DNA from 3 places in the Bacillus paramobilis genome. Region 1 is predicted to be linked to each of the others. Evidence: riboswitches for the same ligand, from Rfam matches in the RefSeq annotation. Region 1 holds a riboswitch; each other region holds the start of a gene.

The links. Region 1 has a riboswitch for lysine ahead of AABL52_RS22730 (amino acid permease). Riboswitches for the same ligand answer to the same signal wherever they lie in the genome.
Region 2: it holds a riboswitch for lysine, as region 1 does, so the genes downstream of both, AABL52_RS18105 (aspartate kinase) here and AABL52_RS22730 (amino acid permease) in region 1, are expected to answer to the same signal.
Region 3: it holds a riboswitch for lysine, as region 1 does, so the genes downstream of both, AABL52_RS12125 (amino acid permease) here and AABL52_RS22730 (amino acid permease) in region 1, are expected to answer to the same signal.

What each region holds. Positions count from the first base shown of each region.
Region 1 covers NZ_CP151108.1:4,435,374-4,441,498, forward strand. Annotated here, with positions in the region: gene AABL52_RS22715 (ABC transporter ATP-binding protein) at 1-42, opposite strand, end outside; gene gapN (NADP-dependent glyceraldehyde-3-phosphate dehydrogenase) at 662-2,101, shown strand; gene racE (glutamate racemase) at 2,144-2,980, opposite strand; lysine riboswitch at 3,181-3,368, shown strand; gene AABL52_RS22730 (amino acid permease) at 3,515-4,939, shown strand; gene AABL52_RS22735 (ABC transporter permease) at 5,000-6,125, shown strand, end outside.
Region 2 covers NZ_CP151108.1:3,553,637-3,559,761, reverse strand. Annotated here, with positions in the region: gene AABL52_RS18115 (helix-turn-helix domain-containing protein) at 1-241, shown strand, start outside; gene AABL52_RS18110 (VOC family protein) at 436-891, opposite strand; gene AABL52_RS18105 (aspartate kinase) at 1,238-2,467, opposite strand; lysine riboswitch at 2,666-2,852, opposite strand; gene AABL52_RS18100 (DoxX-like family protein) at 3,044-3,952, shown strand; gene AABL52_RS18095 (DUF4166 domain-containing protein) at 3,956-4,567, shown strand; gene AABL52_RS18090 (YndJ family protein) at 4,573-6,125, shown strand, end outside.
Region 3 covers NZ_CP151108.1:2,349,415-2,355,539, forward strand. Annotated here, with positions in the region: gene AABL52_RS12105 (class I SAM-dependent methyltransferase) at 1-296, opposite strand, end outside; gene AABL52_RS12110 (MerR family transcriptional regulator) at 638-1,405, shown strand; gene AABL52_RS12115 (DNA alkylation repair protein) at 1,554-2,324, opposite strand; gene AABL52_RS12120 (iron-sulfur cluster biosynthesis family protein) at 2,357-2,662, opposite strand; gene AABL52_RS12125 (amino acid permease) at 2,776-4,242, opposite strand; lysine riboswitch at 4,355-4,547, opposite strand; gene AABL52_RS12130 (GNAT family N-acetyltransferase) at 4,934-5,383, shown strand; gene AABL52_RS12135 (sulfite exporter TauE/SafE family protein) at 5,423-6,125, opposite strand, start outside.

The DNA.
Region 1 (6,125 bases):
CTCTTTAAAAAACCATTTTAACTTTAGTAATACTGATAACAATGTAACCTCTCCCTTCTCGTGCTCGTTTCCCTCTCATTTCTTTATCCACTATCCAGACCCATCACATTTACATTTCGTAACCCATACAATCTCATCACATTTTTCCACCTTCCAAAGTTTTATATAGTAATGTGGAAAACAAAAAAAAGCATACCGCCGCTTGACGATATGCACAGAAATGCATAAAAGCGTACGTTACGATATACGCAACGTACGCTTTTTATAAGACAAAGATGCCTTATATATCCGCACGGGTTGCGTAATGATATGAATGTCTTCTGCCATTTAACAGAGCTAAGCCCATTACATTTACGATTACAATCATTACGCACACCCCCTTCATTTATTTTCCATTTATAATCTTACAACTTTATTGAGTATTCTGTCAATTATTTTTTTAACTATAGAATAAAATAATCTTTTATCACAAAAAAATGAAGGGGATTCATAATACGATACATCCGTTTGAAATAAGAGAATCTTCTGTAAGAAAGGGCATACAAAATAAAAAAAGAATAAGAAATCGTTTTCACAAACATTTCATTTGAAAAATGTTATCAAACCCCCTACAATCACCTTATACTCACTCTTACAAGTTGCTATTTTAGGAGGACTAATCATGACAACTAGCAATACGTACAAATTTTATTTAAACGGAGAATGGAGAGAAAGCTCTTCAGGAGAAACAATCGAAATTCCATCTCCATACTTACACGAAGTAATTGGACAAGTACAAGCAATTACTCGCGGAGAAGTAGATGAAGCAATTGCATCTGCAAAAGAAGCTCAAAAATCATGGGCAGAAGCTTCTCTACAAGATCGCGCAAAATATTTATATAAATGGGCTGATGAGCTCGTAAATATGCAAGATGAAATTGCCGATATCATTATGAAAGAAGTCGGTAAAGGATATAAAGATGCGAAGAAAGAAGTTGTTCGTACAGCTGACTTCATTCGTTATACTATCGAAGAAGCTTTACATATGCACGGAGAAAGCATGATGGGCGATAGCTTCCCTGGCGGAACGAAATCTAAACTTGCGATCATCCAACGCGCACCACTTGGTGTTGTATTAGCAATCGCACCATTTAACTACCCAGTAAACTTATCTGCTGCAAAACTTGCACCAGCATTAATTATGGGTAACGCTGTTATTTTCAAACCAGCAACTCAAGGTGCAATTAGCGGTATTAAAATGGTTGAAGCACTTCATAAAGCTGGCCTTCCAAAAGGTCTTGTAAACGTAGCGACAGGACGCGGTTCTGTAATTGGTGACTACTTAGTAGAACACGAAGGCATCAATATGGTATCGTTCACAGGTGGTACAAACACAGGTAAACATTTAGCGAAAAAAGCTGCAATGATTCCACTTGTATTAGAACTTGGTGGTAAAGACCCTGGTATCGTTCGTGAAGATGCTGACTTACAAGATGCTGCAAACCACATCGTAAGCGGTGCATTCTCTTACTCTGGTCAACGTTGTACAGCTATTAAACGTGTACTTGTACACGAAAACGTAGCAGACGAGCTTGTTAGCTTATTAAAAGCGCAAGTAGCTGAACTATCAGTTGGATCTCCAGAACAAGACAGCACAATCGTTCCATTAATCGACGATAAATCTGCTGACTTCGTTCAAGGTTTAGTTGACGACGCTGTAGAAAAAGGTGCTACAATCGTTATCGGTAACAAACGTGAGCGTAACTTAATTTACCCAACATTAATCGACCACGTAACAGAAGAAATGAAAGTTGCTTGGGAAGAGCCATTCGGCCCAATCCTTCCAATCATCCGTGTTTCTTCAGATGAGCAAGCAATTGAAATTGCTAACAAATCAGAGTTCGGCTTGCAAGCAAGTGTCTTCACAAAAGACATTAACAAAGCATTTGCAATTGCTAACAAAATCGAAACTGGTTCTGTTCAAATTAACGGACGCACAGAGCGCGGCCCTGACCACTTCCCATTCATTGGTGTAAAAGGTTCAGGTATGGGCGCACAAGGTATTCGCAAGAGCCTTGAGTCTATGACACGTGAAAAAGTAACTGTATTAAACTTAGTTTAATCTTATAAAAAGAAGCTGATCTATTTTTAGATCAGCTTCTTTTTATACAATTGAGTTCACGAGTTGTTTTTCCATAGTTAAATTCACACATTCTACAGAAATTTGATAACCTAGCCATCGCTCAGCAATATGTTCAAATGATGAAACTGAGCCTGTTGTAAAAAATCGATGCTTCGGATTAAGATTGTCAGACAGAATTCCTTTGTGCTGTAAAATTGTGCTTAACTCTATCGCTGTTTCTTCTGCGGAACTAATAATCGTTACATCTTCTCCTAGTTCCTTTTTTATATAGGACTCTAAAAGTGGATAATGCGTACACCCAAGAATTAACGTATCTATATCTTCCTTCGTTAATGGCAGTAAAGCTTGTTTCACTTGTTGCGTTACATATGCTGTATCTTCTAATTGATTTTCTACAACTGTAGCTAAAGTTGGGCACGCATGACTATGCACTTCTAAATATGTATCAAGCTCGTGCAATGCTTTTTCGTACATATTAGACTGTATCGTACCTACAGTTCCAATTACTCCGATTTTCCCTTTCTTTGTCACTTTAATTGCCGCTCTTGCTCCCGGATGTATAACGCCAATAACCGGAATGGGAAGTGCTTCTTGCAAATCAGTCAATGCAGCAGCTGCACCAGTATTACATGCTACAACTAGGGCTTTTAATGGAAACTTTTTGAGGAACTCAACCATTTCAAATATGAAAGATTGTACCTCCTCTACACTTCTTGGCCCATACGGACAACGATCATTATCACCAATATAGTAAATGCTCTCTTTAGGCAATTGTCTTATAATTTCGCTCGCAACTGTTAATCCCCCAACTCCCGAATCTAATACACCTATTACTGAATGTTTATGACATACAGACATATACTTCATCCCCTTCTCAATCTTCTAGCGCCAATAACATTTATTATATTATGAAAATTCAATATTACATAACAATCCCTCTCCCTTTTAATCACAAACTCTTCCCTATAATCTGATTATTTCTATATCCATTGACGTATAAAAATTCATTTGTTACTCTTAAAGACGTTAATTTAATATTTAAATCCTCATTCGTATCTCGGTGAGGTAGAGGTTGCAGTCATTAAGAGTATCATTTCTGGAGATGTAGTGGCATTGATGAAGGAATGAGAAAGGAATGATTGCCGAAGTAAGCCCGTGTCCACCATGCACGCTTGCTGGGTCTGCATTTAATAAGTGCAGAACTGTCACAAACGAAACGTTTCGTTTGTGGAGAGCTATCGAGAGGTATGTCGTGGGTTTCTTATAAGATAGAAAGCATGTAGCGGCAAATTACGTGCTTTTTTTGTTTTGTTTGGGACTTCTCTTCTCTACTAAGAAGACATACATATCTCCTCGCTTGACTTGGTTATACTAACTTTGGAGGTATTTTCTATGCAACAAAAAAAATGGGGCTTTTGGGTACTAACAGCTTTCGTTGTCGGTAACATGGTTGGCGCTGGGATTTTCATGGTGCCAAGTACGTTGGCACAAACAGCAAGCCCTCTCGGTGTCACTTTAGCTTGGTTAACAACAGGGTTTGGTGTTTTAATGCTAGCTCTTGTTTTCGGTAATTTAGCAATTCGTCGTCCTGATTTAACGACAGGACCACAAAGTCATGCATATGCTTTATTCTCAACACCAAAAAAGAAAAAAATGGCTGGTTTCAGTATGGTATGGGGATATTGGGTTGCAAACTGGGCAAGTAACGTTGCCATCATTACATCTTTCGCGGGATATTTATCACTCTTCTTCCCAATTATGAAAGATACACGACTACTCTTTTCAATCGGCTCGTTCGATATAGAAGTCGGAAAACTAATTACATTTACGATTTGTTCCATCTTACTTTGGGGAACTCATATTATATTAACAAACGGTGTAAGCGGAGCTGGAAAGCTAAACTTCTTAGCAACAACAACGAAAGTAACTGGATTCCTTTTATTCATCGTCGTTACGTTATTTGCATTCGAAGCTTCTAAGTTTGGACAATGGTACACACCGATGATCGATAAATCAGGTGTATCACACGGCCTTCTTTCACAAGTAAACTTAGCTGCTCTTACAACGCTTTGGGCATTTATCGGAATTGAATCGGCAGTACTTTTATCAAACCGTGCTACCTCTCCTAAAACAGTAAAACGCGCAACAGTTGCAGGATTACTTATTACAGTTGCGATTTACTTAGGAATTACAATTTTAACAATGGGTGTACTTCACGTTGATAAATTACAAGCTTCTGAACGTCCATTAGCAGATGCATTAAACGCTGCAATGGGTCATGGCGGCGGGAAACTGATGGCATTACTTGCTCTTACTTCCCTATTCGGTTCTATATTAGGCTGGATTTTATTAAGCTCAGAAGTACCGTATCAAGCAGCAAAAGAAGGTTTCTTCCCTTCCTTCTTCACAAAAACAAATAAAAAAGGAAGTCCAATTTACTCATTACGATTAACAAACATTATGTCGCAAGTGTTCTTATTCTCAACGTTATCAGGAACTATTGCGGAAGCTTATACATTCGTTATTACCGTATCAACACTGGCCTACCTTATTCCATATCTCGTTTCACCAATCTTCCAGTTAAAACTAGTCGCAACTGGTGAAACATATAAAAATGAAATGCGGGCAAGAATTACAGATGGTATAGTCGCAGTAATCGCACTTTGCTACGCACTATGGGTTATTAAAACCGGTGCATCCGATATAAAAACGTTCCTTCTCGGAATTGGTTTATTCGTAATCGGCTTTGCCTTCTATCCATTAATGAATCGTGATCAGAAAAAAAATAACGAAAAGAAAAACGAGCAAGTTGCATAACGCAATTTGCTCGTTTTTTCTTTTATAAAACATATATAATAGAACAAAGAGGTGAAAAACATGTCAATCGAATCACTATGGAGCAGTCGCTTCCAACAACATATGCAAAATATCATTACATACTTTGCACGTATGATTAACGGTTTACTATATAGCTTTATCTTTATTTCATGCGTTGGCGCATACTACTATGCTCAGTTTCTAAAAGCATCTCCTTCTAAAGAAATAGCTTTACTACTCATCACGATTGTACTTACATTCATTATAACGAGATGTCCTATCCGTACATTTATTCAAAAACCTGATGCTGTCTATTTGCTTGCATTAGAAGAGAAACTAACATCTTATTTTAAAAAGTCTCTTCTATATAATTACATCATTCAGCTTTTTCCATTATTATTTACGTTCCTTATTCTCGTTCCACTTGCAATGCAATCATTACAAGTAACGGTACCTTTCTTATGTACAATCTTTATCATTTTAATGATTACGAAAGCTTGGAATATGTACATACATTGGATGTGGCGTGATAGCCATGAAAAAAACATATGGTTCATTATTCGTATCGCTTGTAACGCACTCATTATTTACATGCTGTTTTACTCAGCACATGTTCTCATATTAGGCGGATTACTCTTACTACTTGCTTTCCTATTTCTATATACGAAAAAACAGCCTACAAAACGAGTACCGTGGGATTACATAATTGAACAAGAAGAAAAAATGAACGTTCGTTTTTATCAATTTGCTAGCATTTTCACCGATGTTCCGCAACTGAATAAGCAAGTAAATAAAAGAAAATGGCTTACAAATTGGATTGAACCTTTATTACATAAAAAACGAGCAACTTTCTTCTATTTACATACACTCGCATTTTTACGCGGGAATGATTATTTCGGTATATATATCCGCTTAGGGTTAATCGGTGCCTTCGCCTTATATTTTATACCAAACATATACGCAAAAGGTGCTATCTCTTACATCGTCCTATATATGATTTCTATGCAGCTACGTTCCTTATGGAAATATTTTTCGGGAAATATTATTGTAGCATTATATCCAATTGATACTGAAAAACGAATGAACCAATTTCTTCGCTTAATCTTTATATTACTAAGCATTCAACTCATTGTATTTTCGAGTGTTATACTCATTGCTACAGGTCAATTTTTACATAGCCTTATCA
Region 2 (6,125 bases), 880 kb from region 1:
AAATTTAAAAGAGAAAATACATATTGATGAAGATGAGGATTTTGAGAAAGAGAATGAGTTTGGTTTTTATATTGGGTTTGGTTTGTTAATTGTGAGTGCTTTCGTTGATTATGAAGGAATGCAAGAGATTTTATTAGGAATTGCACTATTCATGATGGTTTTTTACTCTGACGTGAAGAAAGTTATTTTGAATGAGTTCCAATCGTTTTTTAATAGAAAAGATATATATGATAAGAAGTGAGAAGAGTCCGTTATATTTCCTAGGAAAGAGTATAACAAGTAATTGAATTGTTTTATACTAATTTTGGGATGTTGATAGTATGTTAAAAAGTTCAAACAAGCATAACCCCGTTCTAAAGCTAGGACGGGGTTGAAAATCTAAGCTTTATTAAGCGTAAAGTTCTTTCAAATATTTTTGCTTCAGTAAAACATTACTTATTTATTACCGAGTTCTTCCGCTAAACCGATTAAAATTCCTTCCGTTCCACGAATGTAGCAGAGTCGATACGAGTCCTCGTACTGAACTACTTCGCCAACGAGCTGAGCACCATGCTTCTTAGTAAGTCTGGATACCATTTCGTCAATGTCTTCAACGGTGAACATGACGCGTAAATAACCGAGGGCATTTACAGGAGCTGTCCGGTGATCTGCAATAGTAGGTGGTGTGAGAAATCGAGAAAGTTCAATTCGGCTATGGCCATCTGGAGTCACCATCATAGCAATCTCTACGGACTGAGAACCGAGTCCAGTTACGCGACCAGCCCATTCACCTTCGACAGTAGCGCGTCCTTCGAGTTTTAATCCAATCTCTTCGAAGAAAGAGATTGCGTTATCAAGAGATTCTACAACGATGCTGACATTATCCATTCTTAGTAATCTGTTGTTTGCCATAGTCTTTATCTCCTTTATATGTATAAATTTATTATCTAACTATCCTCATAATTATACTAAAATCTCCTATAAACAAAAAACACCTTGTCACAGTGTAGGAAAAAATGACAAGGTGTTTTCGGGTATAGAATAAACATTTTGTTAACAAACAAAACCTCGGAAACCTTCTACTACTGATATACGCATGAACTTTATTTCGTGAATGCTATTATTGTAAGAATTTGGTAATGTAGTTTCTATTCGATAATATAACTTCGACTTCCCCGCAAAATATTCCCATCCTATTTCTATTAATATAGGAAGGAAATAGATTTATATAATTTATTTTAAGTTTTACTGGTGGAAATTAACTCATCTGCACTAAAGGCTCAATTTTCGCCATAAATGATTGATGCAGTGCCTCGACACCTGTTACTAAATGAAGGCGGTCAATAACAACTGATACTTTAATTTCTGATGTACTTACCATTTTAATATGAATATCTTCTTCTTTTAAAGTAGTGAACATATTCGCAGCAACACCTGGATTAGAGACCATACCAGATCCTACAATTGATACTTTTGCTAAATGATTTTCATATTCTACAGATTCATATTGTAATGTTTCTTGATGTTGTTCTAATACCTCTAATGTTTCTTTTAAATCATTAGAATGGATTGAGAAGGAGAGATGAACAGTTCCTTCATTTGTAATACTTTGAATGATGATATCTACATTAATATGTGCCGCTGCTAATGTAGAGAAAACTGTTGAAAGTGCACCTTGTTCCAAACCTTTCATTGTGACGCGTGTAATATTATCTTCAAATGCAATACCTTTAACGATTGATTGTTGTTCCATGTTACATTCTCCTTTTACAATTGTTCCATTTTCTTGTTCCATACTTGAGCGAACTTCTAACATGACATTATGATTTTTAGCAAATTCAACAGCACGAGGGTGTAATACACCAGCACCGAGATTCGCTAGTTCTAACATTTCATCATAAGAAATTTCATCTAATTTATAAGCATCTTTTACAACTCGTGGGTCCGTCGAATAAACACCGGTCACATCCGTGTAAATATCGCATTTTTTTGCTTTCAGTGCAGCAGCTAATGCAACAGCAGTTGTATCAGAACCACCGCGGCCAAGCGTTGTAATTTCATGGTTTTCACTGATTCCTTGGAAGCCAGCTACAATAACAATCGTGCCTTCAGTAAGATAAGACTGAATTCGATCTGTATGAATGTCAGTAATCCGTGCACTGCTATGTACAGATTCTGTCGTAATACCAGCTTGCCATCCTGTTAATGAAATTGCGTTATAACCTTTTGCTTGTAGTGCCATCGTTAATAATGAAATAGTTACTTGTTCTCCTGTAGATAGAAGCATATCCATTTCACGTTTACTTGGATTTTCTGTAATAGCGTTAGCAAGTGCGACAAGTTCATCTGTACTTTTTCCCATTGCCGAAACGACAGAGACGATACCATGTCCTCGTTCATATTCTTCAATAATTAAATTTGCTACATGTTGAATACGCTCAGCACTTCCGACAGAAGTGCCACCAAATTTTTGTACAATCGTTTCCATTACGAATTCCTTCTTTCATCCATTTTTAAGAATAGATTAGGACATATATAAATCCCAACATTCCTGTAGTTACCAGAAAAAACAAAAAACACCATCTCAAATAAGTGAGGATGGTGCTGTTACAGGAAAAGGGAAACAGAAAACGGAGCTAATAAAAAAACCGCCAAAAAAGGAATATCATAAAAATGATATCTCTTTTTTGTAGATAGCTCTTCATACATACACTTCTGTACATATGACAGTTCTGTTTCTATTCGAAAACAGCCCCAATCGATAAATGCAGAGAAAATTATCGATTTCGGCAATACTTCCTTTCATCTAATTTCATAGACATCTCTGTGTCTCCATTAGAATAATCATAAGTATCGCAACCTCTATCTCACGTTTTAGGCGAGAGTGTTTGATTTATAAAGTTGTTGGTAACATTTGTTTTATAATAATTTAAATTTTTCGGGGAATCAAGTGTTTTGTATAAATTTTAAAAATTCTTTCTTTTCTTAAAGGAGTTTGTGAAAAGTGTAGCAAAATAAATTCATAGCATGTACATTAAATTTATAGTGCACTGGAGGTGGAAGAATGAAGGGGAAAAAGCCTATTTATGTTTCGGCAGAAATGAAAACGACAATGGAGAAATTATGGGAATATACGCAAGAACCAGATATACATACAGAATGGGATGCTCGTTTTACGGAAATTTCATATTTAGAGAAAAAAGAAGGAGAACCACAGAAGTTTTTATATAAAACAAAAATTGGATTTGGACTTGAAATAGCTGGTGAAGGGGAATCGATAGGTGAAATAAGAAAAGAAATAGGTGAACGTATTTCTTCTTTAAAATTTTGGACAGACAATCAATTATCACTTATTCAAATAGGGCGTGGTTATTGGAAGTATACCCCCCGTAAAGAACACATTCATTTTGAGACACAATATGATTATGATACGAGGTTTGGTCGTATAGGGAATGTAATAGATTTCTATATGTTTCGGCCGTTATTAGGTTGGGCGACTGCTTGGAGTTTTGATGCTTTAAAGTTATGGTTAGAAAAGGGACTTCATCCTAGATTACTAATTAGAAGAACAATGACATATTGGCTCGTGTGTTTATTAATTGCCTTTGTATGGATGTATCAAGGGATAGTGCCGAAACTAGTGTTTACTCATTCAGAAGAAGTAAAAATGTTGTCTGTGACAATTGGTTCAACTGCACATAGTATTTTTCTAGTTAAAATAATTGGATTGCTAGAAATTATTTTTGGTGTCCTATGGCTGTTGCCATTTCCAAAACGAAAAGTATTTATCGTACATATTTTTATGTTAATAGCCTTAACGATAGCGGCGGGTTTTACGAATATCGTAAGCTTTACAGAGCCGTTTAATCCAATTACATTAAACGTTCTACTTATGGGGTTATCGATTGTCGGTTATATAAATAGTTCTGATTTACCGAGTGCAAAAAATTGCAAGAGGAAGAGAAAGGAATAATGTATGGCTAATATGTATGAAAGACTATTAGGGGGTTCTTATAAAAAACTTCATCCGAAATTACAGAAACGCTATGAGATCACGGAAGAAAATAGCTTTACTGGAGAAGGAGAAATGGATGAAATTTACGGTGGTTCTTTTTTCGTAAAATTAATATTAAAAATTGCATCGAAGTTTAGAATGTTTTTCTCTGAGCGGGGGAAGGAAGTGCCATTTACAATACATAATACCGCTGAGCGAGATGAACATGGAAATGAACTAGTAAGGTGGAATCGTACTTTTTATTTCCATAATAAGAAAAGATATTTTAATGCCGTTATGCAGTTGGATGGAGAGAATAATGAAATTGTAGATTGTTTTGGTGAACCGCACTTACTTGTTTCTACATTGAATTTTCATATTGATGAGATGGGGGCAATGCATATTTCTTCAAAGAAACAATGGTTTTATATGTTTGGAAGAAAAATTCCGTTACCAAAGTTTTTGTATGGCGAAGCAAAAATTGTAGAAAGTTATGATGAAACGCAACAATGCTTTCGAATTCATGTACAAGTACGCAATCCGTTAATCGGTTCATTATTTTCATATAAGGGAACATTTGTGGAGAGGAAATAAATGATATGAAAAATATAATAGTTGGGCTTGCTTGTTATATTGTTTTTCTAATATGTGAGTGGACAAATGTAAACCCAGTTGAAGCAATTATATTATTATCTATTTTGTTATTTATACCGATGTCATTTTGCATCATTGATAAGAAAACAAGAAATGGATCATATGTATTCTTTTATAAACTGGTATCGCTGTTATATCCAATCGCAGCAATTAGTGCAACGCTAGCTTTCGTAACAAATCACTATTTCTTTGCTTTACTTTGGTTTGTATATACAGGAATTGTTGCGTTATTTGGTGTAAGTAGATTACTAGAAAGAGGATGGAAACCGTTAGAAGAGACGGCTATCGATAGTGCGTTTATGTATTTGTTTTTAGGTGGTTTCTGGTTTTTTGCTTCAGTAGCAAAACTTTCCATTATGCATTTTAGTTCTGACATTGTGTTACTCACAGCTGCACACTTTCATTATTCAGCATTTCTATTGCCATTATCAGTCGGTTTAATTGGGAGAAAAAGAGAAAAGAGAAGTAAAGTATATGATGCTATTATGTTTATCATCGTCATTTCACCTATGACAGTTGCAATAGGAATTACGTACTCAAGAGTATTTGAATTTTTTGCAGTATTCCTATATTTATGTGCGATTTATGGTTATGGGATTTATGTTTGGCGCACGAAATTTAATGCTATCAGTGCAAAGGTTCTTCTGATCATATCGTCTAGCACACTCATGGTAACAATTATGTTTTCACTTATATATTCATATGGGAATTTGAAACATGTACTGACGATTACAATTGCTCAAATGGTTTGGATTCACGGTGTTGTCAATGGAATTGGAGTAGCGTTACCAGCATTTGTCGGCTGGATGATTGAAAAGAGTGCTTCGAATTATAAATATTACGGGAAACCAATGAGCAGGTTAAGAGGAAATACGACAGTTGGGGAAGCATTTTTACATAACAGACATTTAATAGATAGCAAGGAATACAAAGGTTTAGTTGATAATATGAATGATTTTCATAGTGAGGCATTTGATATGGCGAAGATTCCTTTAAGTATTACTCGGTTTTATGAAAATACAAAAGAGTATGAGTTACAATCGCATATTAAATGGGCTCGGTGGTTCCACCCGGTTGCATTTTGTTATGAGAAAATGAGTAAGCGTGTAGGACAAATACATTTAGGAATGGGCGGCAAGTGGGAAACGATGCAAGGCTCTATCATTGGGATAATAGATGCGAAGGATGGAAGAGAGAATGTAAGGGCTTGGCTAAGAAAAAATGAAGCAGGAGAATCTATATTTGTAGCTCTTTACTCAAAGCATACATATAGGAACGAGACATATATGAATATTGCATTACCTTTATCATATTCGAATATGACGGGGGTTTTGAAATTATGTAATAAGAGTAATGATTTAATTATTACTAGTAAGCTAAGAGAAAACGGTAAGGGAGATGAGGGTATTTATTTACATACTCGTTTCTTTACAATACGTTTACCGTTAGCAGAGACTTTTATTATGAAAGAGAGCACGGATCACATATTAGAAGCTAA
Region 3 (6,125 bases), 2.1 Mb from region 1:
GTAACCCCTAAAGGCTCTAATTTCTTCCGAGCAATTGGCACGTTTGGAGCATAGCCCTCAGTCGCATAAATAGTTGACGGAAACGGTTGTAACATAGATAAAAACTCCCCGCCGCCAGTCCCCATATCGAGCATGGATTCTGCATGCTGCATAAGTTGGAAAGCAGTGCTGCCGTACGACCACGATAAAGGCTCGCTCTTTATTCGACCCGTTTCTGAAATGAATGAGAAATCCCAACCGCTAAAATTTGTATTAGCACTTTCTAATAAAGTTAAAAATAATGGATCACGTTTCATAAATTTGTCCTCTTATTTCATAAATGAATGATATGATGAGAAAAGAAAAAGGGAGGACCTCTTATGAAAGATAAGCGGTTTTACGTTTCATGTTCGAATAGATTCATATTAATTCGCTCCTTGTAAGAATGGTTATTTATATATTCGGGATAAGTAAGTGAAAGTCCTTTGAATTTGTGAGGGAAGGTTATGCTATTCAATAATCCGGCTGTAGAATGGGATAGCGCAATACATATGGATTACATGCACTTTTATATGTTTGAATTTTCTTGAATTATCTCTTGAACCTCTAGTTACTTTAGGTTTTATAATGAATTTATAATTTTAATAGGGGGATTTAGATGAAAAAGGATAAAAAGTTTTCTATCGGAGAATTCTCAGAAAAAACGGGAATACCAATTCCTACTTTGCACTATTATGATGAAATCGGGTTATTACAACCTGAAAAGAATCCTTCCTCACGGCACCGCATTTACAAGTATCAAGATATTATAACCTTACAAAAAATTCTAAGTTTAAAATTTCTAGGCTATAGTCTAGATAAAGTCGCTAATTTGTTACACGAATCAAGTTTTGATGTTGATTTGAATGAAAGTTTGTCTCTCCATTTGCAAGTGTTAGAAAGTGAAAAAGAAAAAATTGAGCAATCAATGCAAGCAATTAAAAGAGTAATGAAGTTAGTCGAAGAGGAATGTGAAATAGATAGTACAGTATTATTTAGTCTTATTTACGGTATGAATACAGAACATACACATAAAGAATGGATGAAACGTCATGAGTTAACGGATATCGTGGAAGAATTATCAAAGAAACGAGAAGAAGATAAAATTGCTTTGGATAAAACGTTTATTCAATTGTCTAAAAAGGTTAAACAATTATATGGTAAACCAGTCGAGGATTCGAAAGTACAAGAGATGGTTAAGGAATATATAGAAGAGTCTTTTTCATTTCTTAATGAGGATCTGATACAAAAGTTAGCTAATACTAGTGTGGAAGAACTGGATATGCAAGAACTTGAAAATATGATACCTTCGCCTTTCACAGAAGATGAACAAAAATGGCTTAATGAAGCGATGGAATATTATGTGAAGCAAGTAGAAATGGAATAGGAATAGATTTTATGAGTGTTTAGCTTCATCGAAATAATGCTATAGACCTTTCAGTGAAGGAGGGGAATTACGTTTGTTATTGCTTTATTCAAAAGAAAGAAACGCTTATGCTTCATTTTTGAAGTATAAGCGTTTTTGTTTAAAATACTCAAAAAGAAAAATCTTTTGGTAAAGTATCATTCTTTATCACTGTTCTTAACCCATGTTTTATAATCCAAGGGTTAATCGGAAGTTTGCTATCCCGTAATTGCTGCAACCATTGAAAAACGAGTTCTCTATCTTCTTTCGTAATATCGTTAATATGATTGGCTACTGATTTTTGGACATATTTAGAAGGATCATTCATTAATGGTTCAAGAAGTTGTAAATTGTTCTTAAAGTCACCTTTCAGTGCTCCTATTTTTTTAGCCCAAGGAAGTCTTGGTCTTGTACCTTCGGAAACTAATCTCCTAATGTGGCTGTTTTCGTCATGAAGCCACTGTTGTAATATGTCTAGTGTGTCTTCATGGTATGTTTCAAGAAAAGGACGAATAGCATATTCAGCAGTATTCCTTTTTGTTATCTCATACATGGCATGAAAAGAGGATTGGAAATGGTTAAGTCCATATTTTTCAACGTATTTTGCAATAGGCATGTACATATATCCGTTTGTAAATGTACCTACTTCTGTTGTGTTTTCTGGTCCCAATGTTTTCAGTAAAGTATGTATTGCTCCATTAAAATCTTTTTGTAATGCAGTATGTAATTCATCTGCTATTACTTCTATACGCTGCTTTAACTCTAAATTTTCAACTTTACATGTTACAGAATCTACAAAGATACATTTAGAGAAAGTAGGATCGTGTTTACAAATAGAATCAGCCATTTTTTCTACTAATTCTTCATTAAATAAAAATTTTAACGGAACATATTTACCCATTTTTTCACCTCATTGATAAGATAAAACAATTTCTATTTTTTAATCGACAACCCATAAACTAAAGTCTCACTCGGAGTCGTAATACTAAAACCTGTCGTCTTATAATCAAGTTTCACCGTATCACCAGTGTAGTCTTTCGTGAATGAATCCATTTGTACGATAAGGTCTGCATCTTCATATACAACATCATCTGCATCATATGTATCCCAAATTAAATCCACATCAACGAAAATACTACAAGAGTTTGTCATTGTCCCTCTAATGCGAATGATCTTTTTGTCTTCACGTTCTAATCTATGTATAGCTGCTTTTGCTTCATCAGTAATGCGAATGTTCATGGTATCCCAACCTTTATGTATATTTCCTTTATTATTGCAAAAACAGGAGAAATAGGGAAGGGAGAAGCATCGGAATAAAAAACGAGCAAACAAATTTGTTTGCTCGTTTTACTTTATTTTAGTTCACATTTATCAAGTGGAATCACTTTCGTTTTTTTCGTAAATTTATATCCTAACCATAGTACTAAAAAGAGTGGTAAACCGATGTAAGAAACGAGTACGCCGTTCCAATCGATTGCTTCGCCCATAAATGCGCCGTAGTTTTGACCTAAAATGACGATGACACAAAGTGCAAATGCGAAAATTGGACCGAACGGGAACCATTTTGCTCTATATGGTAAGTCTTTTAAATCTTTTCCTTGTGCGATATATGCTTTACGGAAACGGTAATGACTAATTGCAATTCCGACCCATGCGATAAAGCCAGACATTCCAGATGCATTTAATAACCAAATGTATACAACGCCGTCACCGAATAAAGAAGCAATGAAAGCGATACTACCAACAATTGACGTTACGATTAATGCGTTAACAGGTACACCGCGGCTGTCTAATTTGCCTAAGAATTTTGGTGCTTTTCCTTGGCGAGCTAAGTCCCAAAGCATACGAGTTGATGCATACATTCCAGAGTTACCAGCAGATAGTACTGCCGTTAAAATAACAGCGTTCATAACAGAAGCAGCAAAAGCAACGCCAGCTTTTTCAAAAATAAGTGTAAATGGACTTACTGTTACATCACTTGCAGCAAGGCTTTCTGTTGTATAAGGAATTAATAAACCGATAACGAGAATCGCAAGAATATAGAATAAAAGAATACGCCAAAAGATAGAACGAATCGCTTTCGGAATATTACGCTCTGGATCAGATGTTTCACCAGCAGCAACTCCTAATAATTCAGTACCTTGGAATGAGAAACCAGCTGCCATAAATACACCGATAATTGCCATGATACCGCCATTAAATGGTGCATCTGCAACAGTGAAGTTTTTGAAGCCAACAGTTTCGCCACCCATAATTCCAAAAATCATCATGAAGCCGACAATTAAAAAGATAATAATAGTAACTACTTTAATAAGTGCAAACCAATATTCAGATTCACCAAACCCTTTAACAGATAAATAGTTTAAAAGGAAAATAATAGCTAAACATAATCCGCTCCAAATGAGGGAAGGGGTATCTGGGAACCAAAATTTCATAATTAATGTTACAGCAGCGAGTTCAGCAGCAATTGTAATGGCCCAGTTATACCAATAGTTCCATCCAAGTGCAAAGCCAAGGGACGGATCAACAAATTTTGTTGCATATGTGCTAAAAGATCCGGTAACAGGCATGTAAGCTGCGAGTTCAGCTAAGCTTGTCATTAAGAAATAAACCATAATTCCAATTGCAGCGTATGCGACTAGTGCACCGCCAGGACCAGCTGAATGGATGACACCACCGCTGGCAAGAAATAGTCCGGTACCAATTGTACCACCGAGAGAAATCATTGTAAGGTGCCTTGATTTTAAACTACGTTTTAATTCACCTTTTCCATTTGTAGTTTGTGTTTCAGAGGTAGTTTGATTTGTTGCGCTATTCATGTTCAACACTCCTTTTCTTGTAAGATAGGAAGGAACGGGGGAGAAAAATACAAAAAACCGCCAAAGGAATTTGGCGGAACGTTTCACAAATAACCACCCCATCATACCCTTCCGTTAAGATAGCACCCCACGTTTACACGGTAATTTTGTAAACGTGACAGTTCTGTTCCTTTCGGAGACAGCCCCAGCTCATATTTCCAGAGAAGAAATATAAACTTCGGCAACTTTTCCTTTCAAACGGAGTCGGTGACATTCTCTGTGTCTCGTCCGTTTTACTCATAAAAGTCGCAACCTCTACCTCATCGGATTGATGAGGATTTGATATATTGCTAAGATTTTTAATATATGGCAATTGTAATGACTTTCTGAATATATTGCAAGATATTTTGTTAGGAAAAGTCAAAAAATATCGGTTATTGTATAGGAAACGCTTGCAAAACTCCACCCGAACCTACTGTTATGTAACAAAAAATAAAGAAACAAATTGTTATACAAATGTTTCGCAAAAAATATTGAAAAACCCTTTAAAATTAAAAGAAAATTCAGAAAATATAATTCGACATAACTAACAAAAGAGGATTATTCCTTAAATTCGTTTCAAAGAATAAGTATAAATCTGATGAATAGAATGAATATTCTCTTTATTTCTGGTAAAATTGAGGTATTGTTTAATTGAAAAGGGGAAATCAATATGAAATTAGAAACAGAAAGGCTCTATATAGTGCCGTGTACAGAAGAGCGTATTCACGTTGCTAACGAGCAAGGATATAATAGTGGTCCACATATTGTAGGACATGTAGAAAATGTAAAACAAGATGCGGCTTTATTACCTTGGGGCGCGTGGTATGTCATTCGAAAAGAAGATGACATCGTTCTAGGTGATATAGGGTTTAAAGGGAAACCAAATGAGGAACATACAGTAGAAATTGGTTACGGATTTATTGAGAAATATTGGAATAAAGGATATGCGACAGAAGCTGTAAGTGAACTAATAAATTGGGCTTTTCAAACAGGAGAGGTAGAAATGATTATCGCGGAGACACTTCTTGAAAATGAAAGCTCGATTCGTGTATTAGAGAAATTACATATGAAGAGAATTAGCAATACAGAAACGATGATTAATTGGAAAATAGAAAAATAAAAAATACCGCCCGAAGTATATCAGGCGGTATTTTTATCGTTATGGTAGCATTTGTTTTTGATCATTCGGATATCCGGCTGTCGGTGCGTTAGAACGCTTGGAATGATTACGAACAGCAATGAAAATAGAAATAATAACGACAAGACCAACTGCTACGTAAGAAAGTGAAATAATAGTTGGATCCACTTTAAATGTAGTAAGCAGTGTACGAATGTTTGTAAAGATTATAAGGCCCCCAACTAATACGCCAAGTAAATGAGAAGGAACGATGCGTACTAACCATGCAGCGATTGGTGCTGCAACGATGCCACCAAGCATGAGAGAAAATACCCAAACCCAACTTACTTGTTCCCAGCCAAGTGAAATGAAAAAGCCGATTGTTGCTGCGAGTGAAACAGGAAACTCACTCGTATCTACAGATCCGATAACTTTTCTAGCTTCATTTCCCCTTGCCAAAAGCACAGGTGTTGTAATTGGGCCCCAGCCACCTCCACCTGTTGAATCAACGAATCCTGCGAATAAGCCAAGCGGAACAAGCTGTTTAGCTGACATACGTTTATTTGAAGTGACAATTTGTTTTTGAATGATGAATCGTAATAAAATATAAACCCCTAAAGTAAATAAAAATATGGAAATGTACGGTTTAATTACATCACCAGGTAAATTGCTTAAAAAACATGCCCCAATAAATGCGCCAATTGCTCCTGGTAATGTAAGCCTGGAAACGGTATATTTATCCACG